4 regions of the Pseudoalteromonas sp. Hal040 genome follow, and region 1 is predicted to be linked to each of the others. Evidence: predicted binding sites of a transcription regulator. Region 1 holds the regulator's gene; each other region holds the start of a gene.
The links. Region 1 encodes sigma-54, which starts transcription at its own class of promoters, with help from an activator protein. Its sites were predicted from a motif close to GTTGGCACGNNNNTNGNNT; they were not measured.

Region 1 (4,091 bases):
CTGGTAGGTATTCAAGAATATCATTAAATTCTTGCTGCTCTTTCGGTAAGTTACGTACATCGATACTGACTGCTATTTTATCGTAATTATCAGATACGCTACGTACGAGTGAAGGCAGTAAATTCACTGGAATATTATCAACGCAATAATAGCCTAAGTCTTCAAGTACTCGTAAAGCGACCGATTTACCTGAGCCTGAGCGACCGCTGATAATAATTAATTCCATTTATGCCTCTGCTGATATGACCTGAAACAGTTGCTGATCGGTTGTAGCACTGCGTAACTGTTTACAAAATTCTTTATCTTTAAGTCTATCAGCAATTGTTGATAAGGTCTTTAGGTGAAGCTGACAGTCACCATCTGGTACGATGAGTGCCACAAATATATCAACCGGGCGGTTATCAATAGCATCAAAATTGATGGGTGATTCACTCACTATGATAAACGCATGGGGCTCATCGGCACCGCTCATTCGACCATGGGGAATAGCAATACCGCGACCTATGCCGGTGCTGCCTAGTTTTTCTCGGTTGAGCAAAGCATCTAGGATATCTTGTTGCGATAAATGAGGAAGCTGCTGGTGGGCCAGTTCGCTGATATATTCAAGAATTCTTTTTTTGCTATTAAAAAGGACCGCAGCTTTGCTGCAGTCCTGGTTAGTAAGTGAACTTAGTTTCATAATTTAATGTCGAGCTAATTTCTCTTTGTGTTTAATGACTTGGCGATCAAGTTTATCGATCAGTGAGTCAATGGCTGCGTACATATCTTGATGTTCTGTAGAAGCGAACAATTCGCCTCCGTTTACATGTAAAGTTGCTTCTGCTTTTTGGCTTAATTTTTCTACATCTAGAATGACATGAACATTATTTATATGGTCAAAATGCCTTTCTAGTTTCGCAAACTTGGTGTTTACATAGTCTCTTAATGAATCAGTGATTTCTACATGACGACCAGTTAAATTTAGTTGCATAAGCATTTTTCCTTCTATGTAAAACGTCTAAATCAAACTCTTACGCTGATTAGACGGAGGTATTGCTAGAGACTCACGATATTTTGCAATTGTACGTCTAGCTACTTTAATTCCTTGCTCAGCCAATATATCTGCAATTTTACTATCACTCAATGGTTTAGCTGAGTTTTCTGCAGCCACTAACTTCTTGATTAAAGCGCGTATTGCCGTAGAAGAACACTCACCACCATTTTCGGTGCTGACATGGCTTGAGAAGAAATATTTCAACTCAAAAATACCCCTCGGGGTATGCATATATTTTTGCGTTGTTACACGTGAAATTGTCGATTCATGCATTTCGACCATTTCAGCAACATCATTTAGCACCATCGGCTTCATCGCTTCAGGGCCGTGCTCAAAGAAAGCTTGTTGTTGTTGAACGATACAGTTGGTTACTTTTAATAACGTATCGTTACGGCTTTCTAAGCTCTTAATAAACCACTTTGCTTCTTGTAAGTGAGAGCGAATAAATTGGCTGTCGCTACTCGATTTTACTGAGCGAGACATAGCCGCATATTGGCTGTTCACTCTAATCTTTGGCATACAATCTGGATTTAACTCAACCACCCAGCGACCTTTTACTTTTTTCACTGATACATCAGGTATAACGTACTCAGACTCTTCGCGTACTATGCTATCCGCAGGCTTAGGATTTAAGCTGTGAATAAGCGTCATCACTTCTTTAAGCTCATTTTCTTTAAGCTTAGTCTTTTTCATCAAAGTGCGATAGTCGCGACTCGCTAATAATTCGATATGCTCAGATAAAACCATTTTAGTTTCAGCTAAATATGGTGTGCTAGCGTCAAATTGACGAAGCTGAATACACAGGCATTCTTGTAAACTGCGCGCGCCAATACCAACAGGATCGAATAATTGTATTCTTTTTAAGACCGCTTCAACTTCATCAAGTTCGATTTCTTCTTCATCGTTATTTTGATTAAAGCTTTCGACAATATCTTCACAGCTGATCGTTAAAATACCTGAGTCGTCTATGGCTTCTACTATGGCTACGGCAATCGCTTCGTCAGTTGGGCTAAATGGTGTGAGCTGTAATTGCCACATCAGGTATTCTTGTAGGGTTTCAGTTGATGCGCCTTGGTAAATAGACTCATCTTCAGGCATCGGTCCTGATGATGTTGATGGGGCTGCGCTCATGTACTCGTCCCACGTGACGTCCATAGCTAAGTCATCACTTACGGTGTCTTTATTGAGGGCGTCACTGCTTTCTTGCTCGTATTCGCTAGGTGCTTCTTCTGCAGACGCGCTCAGTTGCATATCGTCAGATTCCGCTTTTTGCTCATTCTTACCGATACTTTCTTCGTTGTAATCAGCCTCTTCCACTTCAAGTAGGGGATTACTATCAAGCGCTTCTTGAATTTCTTGCTGGAGATCCAATGTACTGAGCTGCAACAAACGAATCGCTTGTTGCAGTTGTGGAGTCATTGTAAGTTGCTGGCCCATGCGCAGCTGTAATGATTGCCTCATGTATCCCTAACAATCCTTTTTAAGTTATCGATGACTGTGCAAACACAGTTAAGTCATTATCGATTTATTGTCATTGTTATAAGTCTAGCAGATGCTCTAGTCGGTGGCGTAATGGTTACAGCCTGAATTGCTCGCCTAGATATACATCACGTACAGTTTGGTCAGCTAATACGTGCTCAGGTGTGCCTGATGCAATTAGCTCCCCATGAGAAACAATGTAGGCTTTTTCACAAACATCAAGGGTTTCTCTAACATTATGGTCAGTAATGAGTACCCCAATACCGCGGTTTTTTAGGTGCTCAATAATTTTCTTTATATCTAACACTGAAATTGGATCAACACCAGCAAAAGGCTCATCTAAAAGGATAAATTTAGGATTTGCGGCTAATGCGCGAGCAATTTCAACGCGGCGGCGTTCGCCACCTGACAGCGCCATACCTTGGCTGTCACGGATATGTTGAATGCTAAATTCGTCGAGTAAGCTGTTTAGCGTTTCTTCGCGGGTGGTTTTATTTAGATCTTTACGGGTTTCTAAAATTGCCATCAAGTTTTGATAAACCGTCAACTTTCTAAAAATTGACGACTCTTGCGGCAGATAACCAATACCTAAACGTGCGCGGCTATGCATTGGTAAAAGCGTAATGTCGTTATCATCAATGCTGATTTTACCTTTGTCGCTGGGTACTAAGCCTACAATCATATAGAAGGTTGTCGTTTTACCTGCGCCATTTGGACCAAGTAAACCAACAATGCTGCCAGCTTCAACTTCAAGGCCTACACTTTTAACCACTTGGCGGCCTTTGTAGCTCTTAGCTAAAAGCTCTGCTTTTAATGTGCTCATGGTTGGCCTTTGTTATCTTTTTTGTTTTCAACTGGAACTAGGATCGTGTGTACGCGATCTGTTGAGTTTTCGTCTTTTTCGGCGCTGATCAGCTGTTGAGCCATATCGTAGGTAATGCTTTTAGCCGTTACTTTTTGGCCCGATTGAGTGACTTCAGCTTCGCCATTGAGTGTTAAGAAGCGTTTCGCAACATCGTAACGTACTTCTTGTGCACTGGCGCTCATTACGGTGCCATCAGCTTGCTTTTCTTCGAAATAAGCAGGATTACCTGTCGCGATAATTAATTCGACAGTGCCTTCGGTGTCTCCACCGTGTGCTTCAAGACGTTCTGCTGTAATATGACGATTACCATGCACGATCTCTACGTTACCTTCGAATATGCCAACGCCATCTTTTAGTTTACCAACTTGGCGGTCTGAGCTAATGCTAATTTGTGCGCCAGTTTGCTCAGCAGCCGCGCCCGAAAACGCGATCAATAAGCTTGGGATCAGGAGTAGTTTCTTCAGTTTATTGGTCATAGTATATGGTTCGTGTATGGTTAGTTAACTCAACAATTTCGGTTTTTAAATCGGCTTTTAAGCCTTTCCCGGTAATCTTTAAATTCGGTCCCGTTAGCGTCACAGGTTGCTTAGAAAACATGGTCATTTTATCAATGTCGACATTAATGTTTTCAGCTTTAATATCTTCGATCATGCCGTTGTGGGTTAAGTTTTTAGCAACCACATCCCCTTCAAAAATCAGCTGATCGTTTTCGTA
Region 2 (4,091 bases), 470 kb from region 1:
AAAGTGGTGAGCAACAAGTGGTCGAAAGCGTTTCAATGCAACAGTTACTTAATGAAGTAAAAGCGGGTGCTGATGCGATGGTTGCGCAAAATAACAGTGAACTAAGCGTGAACTTACCAGAGCCAGATATTGAAATTGTGGGTAATAAAACAGCTCTGGCAAGTGCTATTCAAAACCTGATCCACAACAGTATTCAAATTATTGGCTCTGAGGCTGTGGTAACCCTGAGTGCTGAACGTGACGAAACTAGCGTAAACAGTGTTCGCATCAGTGTCAGTGATAATGGCCCAGGTGTTGATTTACGCCATGCCAACAAATTATTCGAACCTTTTTTTACTACCAAAAGCCAAGGCACGGGGCTTGGACTTGCTGTTGTAAGTTCAGTCGCCAATGCGCACCAAGGACGGGTTGAAGTAACTAATAATGCTCATGGGGGAGCATGTTTTAGTTTGATCTTGCCAATTAGTGCAGAACCAATGTCAGCGGAGGCAAAATGAATACTAACTCTATTTTAGTCGTTGAAGACGACGCAGGCTTACGAGAAGCACTGATCGATACCCTTGAAATGTCGGGTATTGATTGCGTTGCTGCAGATAGCGCTGAACAAGCGATGATCTTACTTAAGCAAAATAGCTATTCATTGGTTGTTAGTGACGTGCAAATGGGCGCAATGAGCGGCCTTGACCTGTTACGAAGCATTAAACTTAATTATCCTGAGTTGCCGGTATTAATGATGACAGCCTATGCCACCATTGATGATGCTGTAGAGGCAATGCGTTTAGGCGCGATTGATTACATGGCAAAACCGTTTGCCCCAGAAGTGCTTCTTAACATGGTGAGTCGTTATTTGCCTGAAAAGGAAAAAGAAACCGATGGCCCAATTGTTGCCGATCCATCGAGCATTAAGTTATTAGAACTTGCCAGTAAAGTAGCGCGCTCAGATGCCAGTGTTATGGTGCTTGGCCCAAGTGGGTCAGGTAAAGAGGTTTTAGCTCGTTTTATCCACGACAAATCAAACCGTAGCGATGCCCCCTTTGTGGCTATTAACTGTGCTGCTATTCCTGAAAATATGCTTGAAGCAACCTTATTTGGCTATGAGAAAGGGGCATTTACCGGTGCTATTCAAGCCTGTCCTGGTAAATTTGAGCAAGCTCAAGGTGGTACCATCTTACTTGATGAAATTACGGAGATGGATTTAGGCTTACAAGCTAAATTACTGCGTGTACTGCAAGAGCGTGAAGTAGAACGTTTAGGTGGCCGTAAAACCATAGAGCTTGATGTACGCGTACTGGCTACAAGTAATCGCGACTTAAAAGAAGCGGTGAGCGAAAACCTGTTCAGAGAAGATTTATATTATCGCTTAAATGTGTTCCCACTCATGTGGAAACCATTAGCAGAGCGTCCGGGTGACATTATTGTATTGGCCGAGCATTTAATTGAGCGTCATTGTTTGAAAAGTAAAGAGCCCATTGCGCTGTTAACCGAAGGAGCTCAGCAAAAGCTGTTAGCGCATGCTTGGCCGGGCAATGTGCGCGAGCTTGATAATGTTATTCAACGTGCGTTGATATTATGTGATGGTAACAGTATTCATCAAGATGATGTCTTTATTGAAGAGTTGCTCACGGTGGATATAAAGCCAGTCGCTACGCCACCACACAATGCACCGGCCTATCAAGAACAGCCTGTTGAGGTTAATCTAGATACTGTGCCACAAATGAGTGAGCAGGGTAACTACAAAGACGAGCTTAAAGACAAAGAACATCGTATTATTTTAGAAACCTTAGCGCGCTGTAATGGTAAGCGTAAAGAGGTTGCAGAAACCTTAGGTATTAGTCCGCGCACGTTACGTTATAAATTGGCGCAAATGCGTGACTTGGGTATTGCCTTACCTGCATAAACTCCCACCAAAAAGTTAGTTAAGCAAGCTCACATTTTTGTGAGCTTGTTTGCTGTCAAAACTCTGACAAACAAAATAAACAAGTTAAACTGTTGATATATAAGGGTTTATTTTGTGGCATGATTTGTGCTTTATGAGTGCATAAGTAAACTGCATTGTCAGAGAGTATTATGAAAGTTCAAAACAGCGCATTATTTCAAGAAATGCAATCTATGGCCTTAGAAGCAGGTCGTAGTAACTCAATTAATAATTTACCAACACAAACTCAGCCAACATCATCGGCACAGTTTGGTGATTTACTTACCAATGCACTTGATACAGTGAATGGCTTACAACAAGAAGCAAAACAAAAAGTAACGGCAATGGAAATGGGCGACCGCAGTGTTTCTCTTGCTGACGTTATGATTGCTTCGCAAAAGTCATCAGTCGCTTTTGAAGCAACAGTACAGGTTCGAAATAAGCTTGTTGAAGCTTATAAAGAAATCATGAACATGCCTGTTTAACTAGGTAGTGGAGAATTATTGTGGCGCAATCTAATCAATCAACTGATCTAGCCTTAGCCGGCGGTGGTATCGATTCAAACGATACCGATGATCAACAAGAGCAAAAGTCAGGCTACTTAAGTGCCTTAAACGGTGTAGACGTTTTACGCCAGGTTACTTTAGTGATTGCTTTGGCAATATGTTTGGCTATCGCAATTTTTATTATTATCTGGGCTCGTCAGCCAGATATGCGTCCGCTTGGTAAAATGCCAACGGAAGAGCTTATTCAAACGCTGGACTTTTTAGACGCACAAAAGATTGATTACGAACTTGATGGTAATGTCATCTCTGTTGAAGAAGGTGAATACCAAAACATTAAATTATTGATGGCTCGTGAAGGCCTAGAGCAAGCGCCAAGCTCAGGTACTGACATCATCATGCAAGATATGGGTTTTGGTGTAAGCCAACGCCTTGAACGTGAACGTTTAAAACATGGTCGTGAGCAACAGCTTGCGCGTACCATCGAAGAGCTAAAAAATGTTACTCGCGCCAAAGTGCTTTTAGCTATTCCAAAAGAAAACGTCTTTGCTCGCCGTGAAAAGCAACCTTCAGCAACTGTTGTATTGACCTTAAAACGTGGTCGTACACTTGATGGTGAAGAAATTGACTCAGTGGTTGATATTGTTGCATCAGCGGTGCAAGGTTTATCGCCAGAGCGCGTTACTGTAACTGACCAAAATGGTCGCTTACTTAACTCAGGTTCACAAAATTCACTTGCTGCTCGCTCTCGCAAAGAATATGAAATTGAGCGTAAACGTGAAGAAGAATACTTAAATAAAATCGACAGCATCCTTATTCCTGTTGTGGGCTTAGGTAACTATACAGCGCAAGTTGATTTAAATATGGATTTTAGCGCCGTAGAAGAAACACAAAAACGTTATAACCCAGACCTACCTGCTGTGCGCAGTGAAACGACATTCGAAGAAAATAACATTGGTGGTCTTGCTGTGGGTATTCCAGGAGCACTCACAAATCAGCCGCCAGTAAATTCTAATATTCCTGAAATTGCAGGCCAAGGCAGTGCGGGTTCAGCAACGAATCCTAGTCGTTCGCATAAAGAAGCAACACGCAACTACGAGCTAGATACAACAATCTCACATAAACGTCAGCAAACAGGGGTTATTCGTCGTATCAGTGTGTCAGTTGCCGTTGATTATGTACCACAAGTAGGTGAAAACGGTGAAACGACCATGGTTCCTCGCTCTGTTGAAGCATTGTCAAATATCCGTCGTTTACTACAAGGTGGTGTAGGCTTTGACATGCAACGTGGTGATGCACTTGAAGTTGTCACAGTGCCATTTGTTCGCGAAGACACAGAAATGGCAGCCGAAGTGCCGCTTTGGGAACAAGATTGGTTCATGAAGATGCTACGCTTAGCATTAGGTGCACTGGTAATCATCGTACTGATTGTATTCGTAGTAAGACCAATGCTGAAACGTCTAATCTACCCAGACGATACACTTGAAGATTATGATGAAGATGCATTAAGTGCAGGTGTAGATATTGGTGATAGTACGCTAGATATGCTAAATAAAGAATTTGACTCTGCTGCTGTAGGATTCTCAAGTGATGGTACACTACAGCTGCCAGACTTACATGGCGATGAAGATTTACTCAAAGCAGTTCGAGCATTGGTTGCAAATGAACCAGAA
Region 3 (4,091 bases), 140 kb from region 1:
CTGACGTTTTTAAAAACGCAAAGTGTTGATTTGTTGATCTTGGATATTGTAATGCCCGGCATTGACGGCTACGAAGTGCTTACTAAGTTAAAAGAAAGCGCGGCCACCAGTATGCTGCCCGTAATATTTATTTCTGCTAATACCAGTCACGATGATGAAGCAAAGGGCCTTGAATTAGGTGCGATGGATTACATCACTAAACCATTTAGTGCAGCTATCGTGCGTGCCCGAGTGCGTAACCAGCTGCTGATCAAACAAAAAAATGACTTACTCGAAATGCTCGCCTCAATTGATGGCCTAACCGAGATCCCAAACCGACGTTATTTAGATGAAAATTTAGCGCGAGAGTGGCGTCGTTGCCGCCGAGATCAAACCCCGTTATCGGTGTTATTGATGGATGTTGATCACTTCAAGCGTTACAACGATTGCTATGGTCACCGAGCAGGTGATGATTGCTTAAAACAAATTGCTCATGCCTTAGTTGGGGCGTGTGAACGAGGCAGTGACTTTGTTGCTCGTTATGGTGGTGAAGAGTTTGCTGCGGTGTTACCCAATACTTCAGCGAAAGAGGCTATGTCGTTTGCAAATAAACTGCGCAATGCCGTGAATGAGTTAAACATCCCGCACAAAGCGTCGCTAAATGCTGACCATGTCACAATTAGTATTGGTATTGCGACCACTGAAAATGGTCAGGTTTATGCTGAGCAAACCTTACTTGAAGAAGCCGATTTAGGTCTTTATCAGGCTAAGGATGCCGGACGAGATCAGATAGTATCGAGAATGATTGCAGTAAATGAACATGAGTAGGCGATTGCCTACTCACCCGTTTTAAATTTCTTATTAGCCATTGCTAAGTGATTTATAAATAGTATCACCCACACCAATTAACTTATCATTTTTAAATACGAGTGGCGTACACTCGTCTTTAGTCATCTTGCCATCAGAGTGAATGCTATGCGTTGCATAGAATAATACTTGATACACATCATCATCTTGCTTTAATAACTCGGTAAAGTTAGGTGTATTTAGTTTGTTTAATACCGTTTGGTAGCTTGTATCTAATGCAAGATTAGAAATCACTTCACGATTATTTTTATGTTGTTGCTGCCAGCTAGATGAGCTTCCCGCCCAATGTGTATCGGCTTCGCCGTCAGAAACAGCAATGACACAACCAGTTAAAAATGGTGCAGTTAGCGCGGCAATTAGAAGTGCTTTTTTCATGTTCTTTTATCCCGAAGAAATTGTTTTTTAGTTATTCACTTAATAGCAAACTGCTTGCCAAACTTTTAAATCATAACTAAATCAATTGTTTATGTTGTTTTTAGTCAAAAGGCTAAGTTATAAATTACTAACTACTTAGCTCTATTGACTAATAAATTGCGATTTAGACCAACCTGTTACGCATTTCGCCTTGATTAAATGCTTGGATATTTAACGCAATTTCGTTAACTAAGCGCACGATAGATTCTTGGCTGGCCCATGCAATGTGTGGGGTAAGTAATAAGTTTGCACCTTTGTATTGTGCCAGCGGGTTTTCTTGCTCTGCGGGTTCTTTACTGAGTACATCAACACCGGCTCCGGCAATGACATTATTAGCTAATGCATTAGCTAAATCGGCTTCGTTGATAATTCCACCACGAGCTGTATTAATAATAATAGCTGACGGTTTCATCATGCTTAATTCTGCCGCGCCGATTTGGTTGCGTGTTTCATCAGTAAGCGGGCAGTGAACACTAATAATATCAGCTGTGGTTAGGGCATCATTGAAACTAACACGACCTTCACGAGGCGTTTCGCCTTTTCGTTCGCTGATTATAACATTGGCACCAAAAGCGCGCGCTACATCGGCAACGGCTTTACCCAGCGAGCCATAACCAACAATAGCCAGTGTTTTGCTGGCAATTTCATTAAAGCTGTAATCTAAACGGCAAAACATTGGGCTTTGTTGCCATAAGCCTTGCTGGCAATCATTAATGTATCTGTGAGTATTACCCAGTAAATTAGTGATGAGGGTAAAGGTATGCTGCACTACACTCGGCGTTGAATAACCTGCGACATTGGTCACTGCGATGCCATGCTCTTTTGCTGCACCTAAATCAATGTTGTTAGTCCCTGTCGCTGCAACACATATTAATTTTAAATTAGGTAATTTGCTCATAGCGTGCTGATCAATCACCACTTTATTACTGATAACGACATCGGCATCTTGGCTGCGCTCAACAACCTGCTCTTGGGCGGTTAAGTCGTAACAGGTTAATTTACCTAATTGCGCTAGGGCATCTAACGACGTGTTGGCTAATGTCGCTGCATCAAGGACAGTAATATTCATGTGCTTTCCTTTTTTAATTTATTGCTTGACCTTGGGGTGTACTCCAAGGTTTATAGTGAGCATAATAATTAAACGCTTCACAATGGAGACGGTGATGAAAATAGGTGAGTTTGCACGCCAGTTGGGTGTCTCAACAGATACGCTAAGGTACTACGAAAAGCATGGTTTGTTAACGCCAAGTTCGCGCTCAGACGTGGGATATCGTTTTTATTCTGAGAATGACTATAAACAAATGACGTTTATTCTCAGAGCAAAGAATGTTGGCTTTAGCCTGGCTGAGATTAAAGAGCTACTGCAAATTAAGTTTCATAAAGATCAGCATTCTTGTCATGAAGTTAAAGAGATGACATTACAAAAACGCGATCTCGTTGCACAACGAATTGCAGAGCTTACTCGCTTTTATGACTCACTTTCATTATTAGCAGATAAATGTTGTGGCGGCGAAGAGCCTGCTGAAAACTGTTCAATACTAACGACGCTGGAGGATATCGATGGACTTACTCAATAATTTTTGGCATCTATTTTTACTCTCAGCGCCTTGGTTAATGCTGGGCTTATTCATAGCGGGTCTTCTCAATGTGTATTTGCCTGCTAACTTTCTTAACCGGCATTTAGGCAAAGAAGGGTTATGGACCACAGTTAAAGCAGCCTTTATTGGTGCCCCAATGCCATTGTGTTCATGTGGTGTGATCCCTGCGGCCATTGGTTTAAGAAGGGCGGGGGCGTCAAAAAGTGCCACCACCGCATTTTTAGTTTCAACCCCTGAAACTGGGGTCGATTCGGTTTCGGTATCTTATGTGTTGCTTGGCCCATTTATGGCAGTAATACGTCCTATTGCCGCCGTGTGCAGTGCCATTGTGGCCGGTGTCTTAGTGGGGAAAGATAGTGAACTTCATCAACCGCAAAGCACACAATCAGATAAAGAAAGTACTAAAAAAGACTCTTGTTGTAGTAGTAAACAACCTGAGCCTATGACCACAACGAGCTGTTGCAGTAAAGAGGCAACTGCTAAGCCCGCACAAAGTTGTTGTAGTAAGCAAACACCTCAAGAGCTTGAGCCTGTTAAAACAAGTTGTTGTAGTAGCAAGGGATCGCAACCAATTCAGGAGCCGCAAAATAGTTGCGCAACTGAAAAAGCAGCACCTTCGCAGAAAAGCTGTTGCAGCAGTGAGCAGTCAACTAAAGCCATTGAAAGTCGTTTTAGCAAACTGAAACGTGCGGTGAGCTTTAGTTGTAACAAGCTGCTTGAAGACACCATGATTTGGTTAATGATTGGTTTATTTTTTGCTGCTCTGGTACAAACTTATGTTCCAGAATCTTTTTTAAGCCAGTGGGGTAATGGCATTTTTGCGATGCTGGTGGTTATTTTAATCAGTATTCCTATGTATATCTGTGCGACTGCATCGACACCTATTGCGGCAGGCTTATTACTCAGTGGTGTGTCTCCTGGGGCGGTGCTGGTGTTTATGTTGGCAGGGCCGGCAACCAACATTGCAACGCTTGGTGTGGTTGGAAAAGAGCTTGGCAAGCGCGCGGTATTTGCCTACCTAATTGGGGTGATTGGTACGGCGCTGGCATTTGGCTTTTTAACCGATTATTTAGTGGCGCAATATGGTTTTGTGGTGGCGCCGATGATGGGTGAAGAGCATGAAGTTCTACCACATTGGTTAAGCCTGATAGCAGGTATTGTATTGGCAATTTTAATCCTTAGATTAATGCTAAAAATGGTATTAAAAAAGTCATCTCAAACTGGTAAGAGCAT
Region 4 (4,091 bases), 2.2 Mb from region 1:
TTTTAATAACCGCTCGATTTGCTTATTTAACCTGTTTTTTTACCTCGGTGTCATTGGCTTTGCATGGCTGTGGATCCAAGACTTATTAGACCTTGAGCCAAGTTTTCGCTCTGGCGTGGTGATTTATATGATTTCCATGACGTTGCTACAATTATCCATTTATAACCACGACGAACCCAGCCGATTCAATAAGGTAATAATTGCACATGGTGCTATTTTTTCTGTGTTTGCTCTCCTCACTCAAAATATAAATCAACTTGCCCTTGTCGAAGCCTGCTTTACATTAAGCGTGTTACCCGCACTTATTTACTTCACTACTAAACGCGCTGTATGTGAAAAGAATATTGGCAACACTGTGTTGTCGATGGCGCAATGTATTTTACTATTAGTGCCCATTTCACAGCTAAGTATTATTACCCATGAACATAACTTAGCAACCTTGTATTCGCTGACCGTCATTGCCCATGCAACCGTGTTTGTTATGACTGGGCTAGGTCTCATCACCACCCTGTTGGTGGATGAAAAAAGCGTTATTTGGAATTGTCTCTAAAAGACCCGCTTACCGGGCTCTACAATCGCCGCGGGCTGCAATTCATTATTGAACAACAGCAGCTATTCAGCCCAAACCAAACATCTAGTTTATTTGCCTGCGTTGTTGATATTGATTACTTCAAACAAATTAATGATAGCTATGGTCACGATGGCGGTGACCTAGTCCTAGAAGTGTTCTCTGATCTAATGAAACACCATTTGAATAAAGGTGACTTATGTTGCCGCCTTGGTGGTGAAGAATTTTTACTGTTGTTCTTTGCTACCGACATCAGCTCGGCTAAGCAATTTTTAGAGGGCCTACGTAAAACATTTGAAACCAGTCAAATAGCTTATCGAGAACATCGTATATCGGTTACCGCTAGTTTTGGTTTAACCAATTGGCAACCAAATGATAGCTTTGAAAGCTTAGTAAACCGCGCAGACAAAGCTGTTTATGCAGCGAAAAATAATGGCCGTAATCGCATAGAAACCAACAGCCAAAACAAGGAATAAATAACTAGACAAACAAAGAAAACAAATACCTTTCTATCAATCTTGTAAATTCTAACTCTGTCACTATAATTAGCTCGTGCTTATACTTAACTTGCAATATGTTGTGCTATGTCTTTAAAAGTATTATTAAATTTTAAATTAAACTGGGTGTTTTTGTGCGCCAGTTTTTGGCTTTTTGCCCTGCCAATTCAGGCTAAATATGTGGTGGCTGTTGTGGGTAAAACTAAAAACGATAGCTTTTATCAGCAAGCCTTTAAAGGGTGTGAGCAATTTGCAAAACAGCATCTCGATTTTGAATGTATTTACGACGGCCCCAAAGATTTTCAAGATATACGCACGCAGGTATTGGTGATCACCGATCTTGTTCGCAGAAATAATATTAGCGGTTTATTAATCGCAACCACAGATTCCAATTACCTTGTTGAAAGAGCTTTAAAAAAGTTACACGACAACCAGATCCCAGTGATCACCTTTGACTCTGATCTACTCGAAGAAGATCAGCAGTACCGTTTAGCTTATGTGGGTACCAATAATTTTGATTATGGGGTGGCCTTGGGGAACGAATTAAAAAAATTCACCAACAAGGCAAATAATCAAGTTTGTATTCAATCAGGACATTCAACAACGCCTAATTTAAACAAGCGTATTGAAGGTGTTCGCTATGCCTTATCAGGGCAAACAGAAAAACGTTTAAGCGGTGAAAATGGCTGGAGTGAATTTGACCGTTGCCCTTTATATAGTTTAGGTAAGCGAGAGGTGTCACTCGGTCAACTCGACAAACTGCTTAACCTTGAAAATCCACCACTATTTCTAGCGGTAGCCGGTTTTGCTCAATTTAACCCTAACTATGCAAACGTGATTGCTAAACATAAACAACGTATTGCCAATCAAGAAGTGGTGATTGTTTCTGCCGATACTGAGCAAATGCAATTAGCAGTATTACAGCAAGGATTATCATCGGCCAATATTGGTCAAAACCCTTTTGAAATGGGCCGACTTTCTGCCGAGTTGATGTATCAATACCTCACTAAAGGTGAACGCCCAGCTAAGTCTCACTATTATTTAGACTTTCATTATTGTCAGCAAAGTAATGCAGGTACTTGCACAGTTAATCACTAAAACTTTGATCTCACTAAAGTGCAATTAACTCGATAAGCGCTAGACTTACCACAACTTGATTAATTGTAAGGATGTAGCCATGACACACCTAGTTAGTGATTTGATGACGCCAGACCCATTCGCCATTAACGCGCAAAATACCCTGCATGATGCTCATAATCTAATGAAAGAGAAAAATGTCCGTCATATCCCAGTGATTAATGAGCACGGTGGTTTGGTTGGCATGTTAACGCAAAAAATCATGATTGCTCAGGTAATGAATATCATGGCTAATTACAGCGCCAGCGCCCTTGAACGCAAAGAAAAGCAAACTAAAGTGGTTGATATTATGGCAACCGATTTTACCAGTATCTCCCCAAATCAACCGCTACACGAAGTTGCTAAGTTTTTTGTTGAAAACCGTCATGGCTGCATGCCGGTGGTTGATAAAGATAACAACCTAGTGGGAATTCTAACTTCATCAGACTTTGTTCGTTTAGCGGCGGCATTACTTTCTTAACTCGTAACTTTGTATCTGCACACTGAATTTTTTACAGAAGGTGTGCAGAGTTTTCATACTCCCTCATAACCACAACTACTCCAGCCCAAGACAAAATCAAATTAACCATTTATATTCAACACCTTATAGTTTTATGATTATCAGGCACAACGCTTGCTTCTATGTAATTACACATGCTTTTTAGATTAAAAGCGAAAGGAAATTTACAGATAATCTCGGAGGAGTAATGAGTAATTCATCATCAAAAGTCGCAGAATTTACAGCACCTGGTGTTAAAGACCAAGCTGCAGCGGACACGATTGCTATTCTAGACCAGCGCATGGTCGCTTTAATCGATTTACACCTCACTTTAAAACACATTCATTGGAATGTTGTTGGCCCTAATTTTATTGGTGTTCACGAAATGCTTGACCCACAAGTAAGCGCAGTGCAAGAGATGACTGACACGATTGCAGAGCGTATCGCAACCATGGGCGGCGTACCTGTTGGCACACCTCAATCAATTGTAGAACGCCGTACTTGGCAAGATTATTCAATTGGTAAAGGCTTAGTGACTGACCACCTAACAGCGCTTGATAAAGTGTACAACGGTGTTAATAAAGACCACCGTGCAGCTATCGATAAGCTTGGTGAGCTAGACCCAGTATCTGAAGATATGATCACCGGCCAACTGGCTGACTTAGAACAATTCCAATGGTTTGTTCGTGCACATATCGAATCGTCTACCGGCGAATTGAAAGGTTAAACCCCCTAGGTCTATCCGAAGACCCCTTGCCCAGCATTTGCTGGGCTTTTTTATGCTTTGTTACAACCAACCTTTATGTTTAAAGAACAAGTAAGGTGCAAAGCCAGACAGCAACATAATGCCAATTGCAAACGGGTAACCCCATGCCCATTGCAGTTCAGGCATGCTGTTAAAATTCATCCCATAGATACTGGCGACAACGGTCGGCGGTAAAAACACCACTGAGGCAATAGAGAAGGTTTTTATAATTTGGTTTTGTTCGATGTTAATAAAACCCTGAGTCGAGTCCATTAAAAAGTTAACTTTATCAAACAAAAATGTACAGTGAGACATAAGGGTATCAATATCGAGTACAATTTCACGTAGTGATTCGCGGTCTTCTGTCGGCGCTCCTAGGTGGCGCAGTAAAAACGAGATATTCCGGCGCGTATCCATCAAACATAAACGCACTTTACCGTTATTATCTTCAAGGCGCGAAATTCGACTAACAGCTTCTTCTAAGTCTGAGTCATCCTCTTCAAGTACATAGGCACTGAGTTTTTCTAATTGGTGATGCATGTCTTCAAGCATATCAGCATGGTTTTCGACTTTTTGGTCAAATAAAGTCACCAAAAGTTGCTTTGGATTATCACACGCTACCTGCCCTTTCCGAGCACGTAGTCGTAATAGACGAAAATCGGCTAA

Region 2: fliE (flagellar hook-basal body complex protein FliE) is a predicted target of sigma-54. The motif match lies at 2,011-2,029, and genes of this name have one in related genera.
Region 3: P4S60_RS13715 (DUF3192 domain-containing protein) is a predicted target of sigma-54. The motif match lies at 1,265-1,283, and genes of this name have one in related genera.
Region 4: dps (DNA starvation/stationary phase protection protein Dps) is a predicted target of sigma-54. The motif match lies at 2,803-2,821, and genes of this name have one in related genera.

What each region holds. Positions count from the first base shown of each region.
Region 1 is NZ_JARLUU010000001.1:3,095,525-3,099,615, reverse strand. Features, by position in the region: gene rapZ (RNase adapter RapZ) at 1-226, opposite strand, end outside; gene ptsN (PTS IIA-like nitrogen regulatory protein PtsN) at 227-679, opposite strand; gene hpf (ribosome hibernation promoting factor) at 683-970, opposite strand; gene P4S60_RS14365 (RNA polymerase factor sigma-54) at 998-2,494, opposite strand; gene lptB (LPS export ABC transporter ATP-binding protein) at 2,610-3,335, opposite strand; gene lptA (lipopolysaccharide transport periplasmic protein LptA) at 3,332-3,853, opposite strand; gene lptC (LPS export ABC transporter periplasmic protein LptC) at 3,843-4,091, opposite strand, start outside.
Region 2 is NZ_JARLUU010000001.1:2,621,075-2,625,165, reverse strand. Features, by position in the region: gene P4S60_RS12160 (sensor histidine kinase) at 1-497, shown strand, start outside; gene P4S60_RS12155 (sigma-54-dependent transcriptional regulator) at 494-1,897, shown strand; gene fliE (flagellar hook-basal body complex protein FliE) at 2,068-2,400, shown strand; gene fliF (flagellar basal-body MS-ring/collar protein FliF) at 2,421-4,091, shown strand, end outside.
Region 3 is NZ_JARLUU010000001.1:2,954,895-2,958,985, reverse strand. Features, by position in the region: gene P4S60_RS13720 (GGDEF domain-containing response regulator) at 1-807, shown strand, start outside; gene P4S60_RS13715 (DUF3192 domain-containing protein) at 841-1,221, opposite strand; gene P4S60_RS13710 (D-2-hydroxyacid dehydrogenase) at 1,385-2,329, opposite strand; gene zntR (Zn(2+)-responsive transcriptional regulator) at 2,424-2,837, shown strand; gene P4S60_RS13700 (SO_0444 family Cu/Zn efflux transporter) at 2,821-4,091, shown strand, end outside.
Region 4 is NZ_JARLUU010000001.1:893,897-897,987, reverse strand. Features, by position in the region: gene P4S60_RS04075 (hypothetical protein) at 1-550, shown strand, start outside; gene P4S60_RS04070 (GGDEF domain-containing protein) at 535-1,044, shown strand; gene P4S60_RS04065 (substrate-binding domain-containing protein) at 1,153-2,163, shown strand; gene P4S60_RS04060 (CBS domain-containing protein) at 2,243-2,662, shown strand; gene dps (DNA starvation/stationary phase protection protein Dps) at 2,889-3,407, shown strand; gene corA (magnesium/cobalt transporter CorA) at 3,468-4,091, opposite strand, start outside.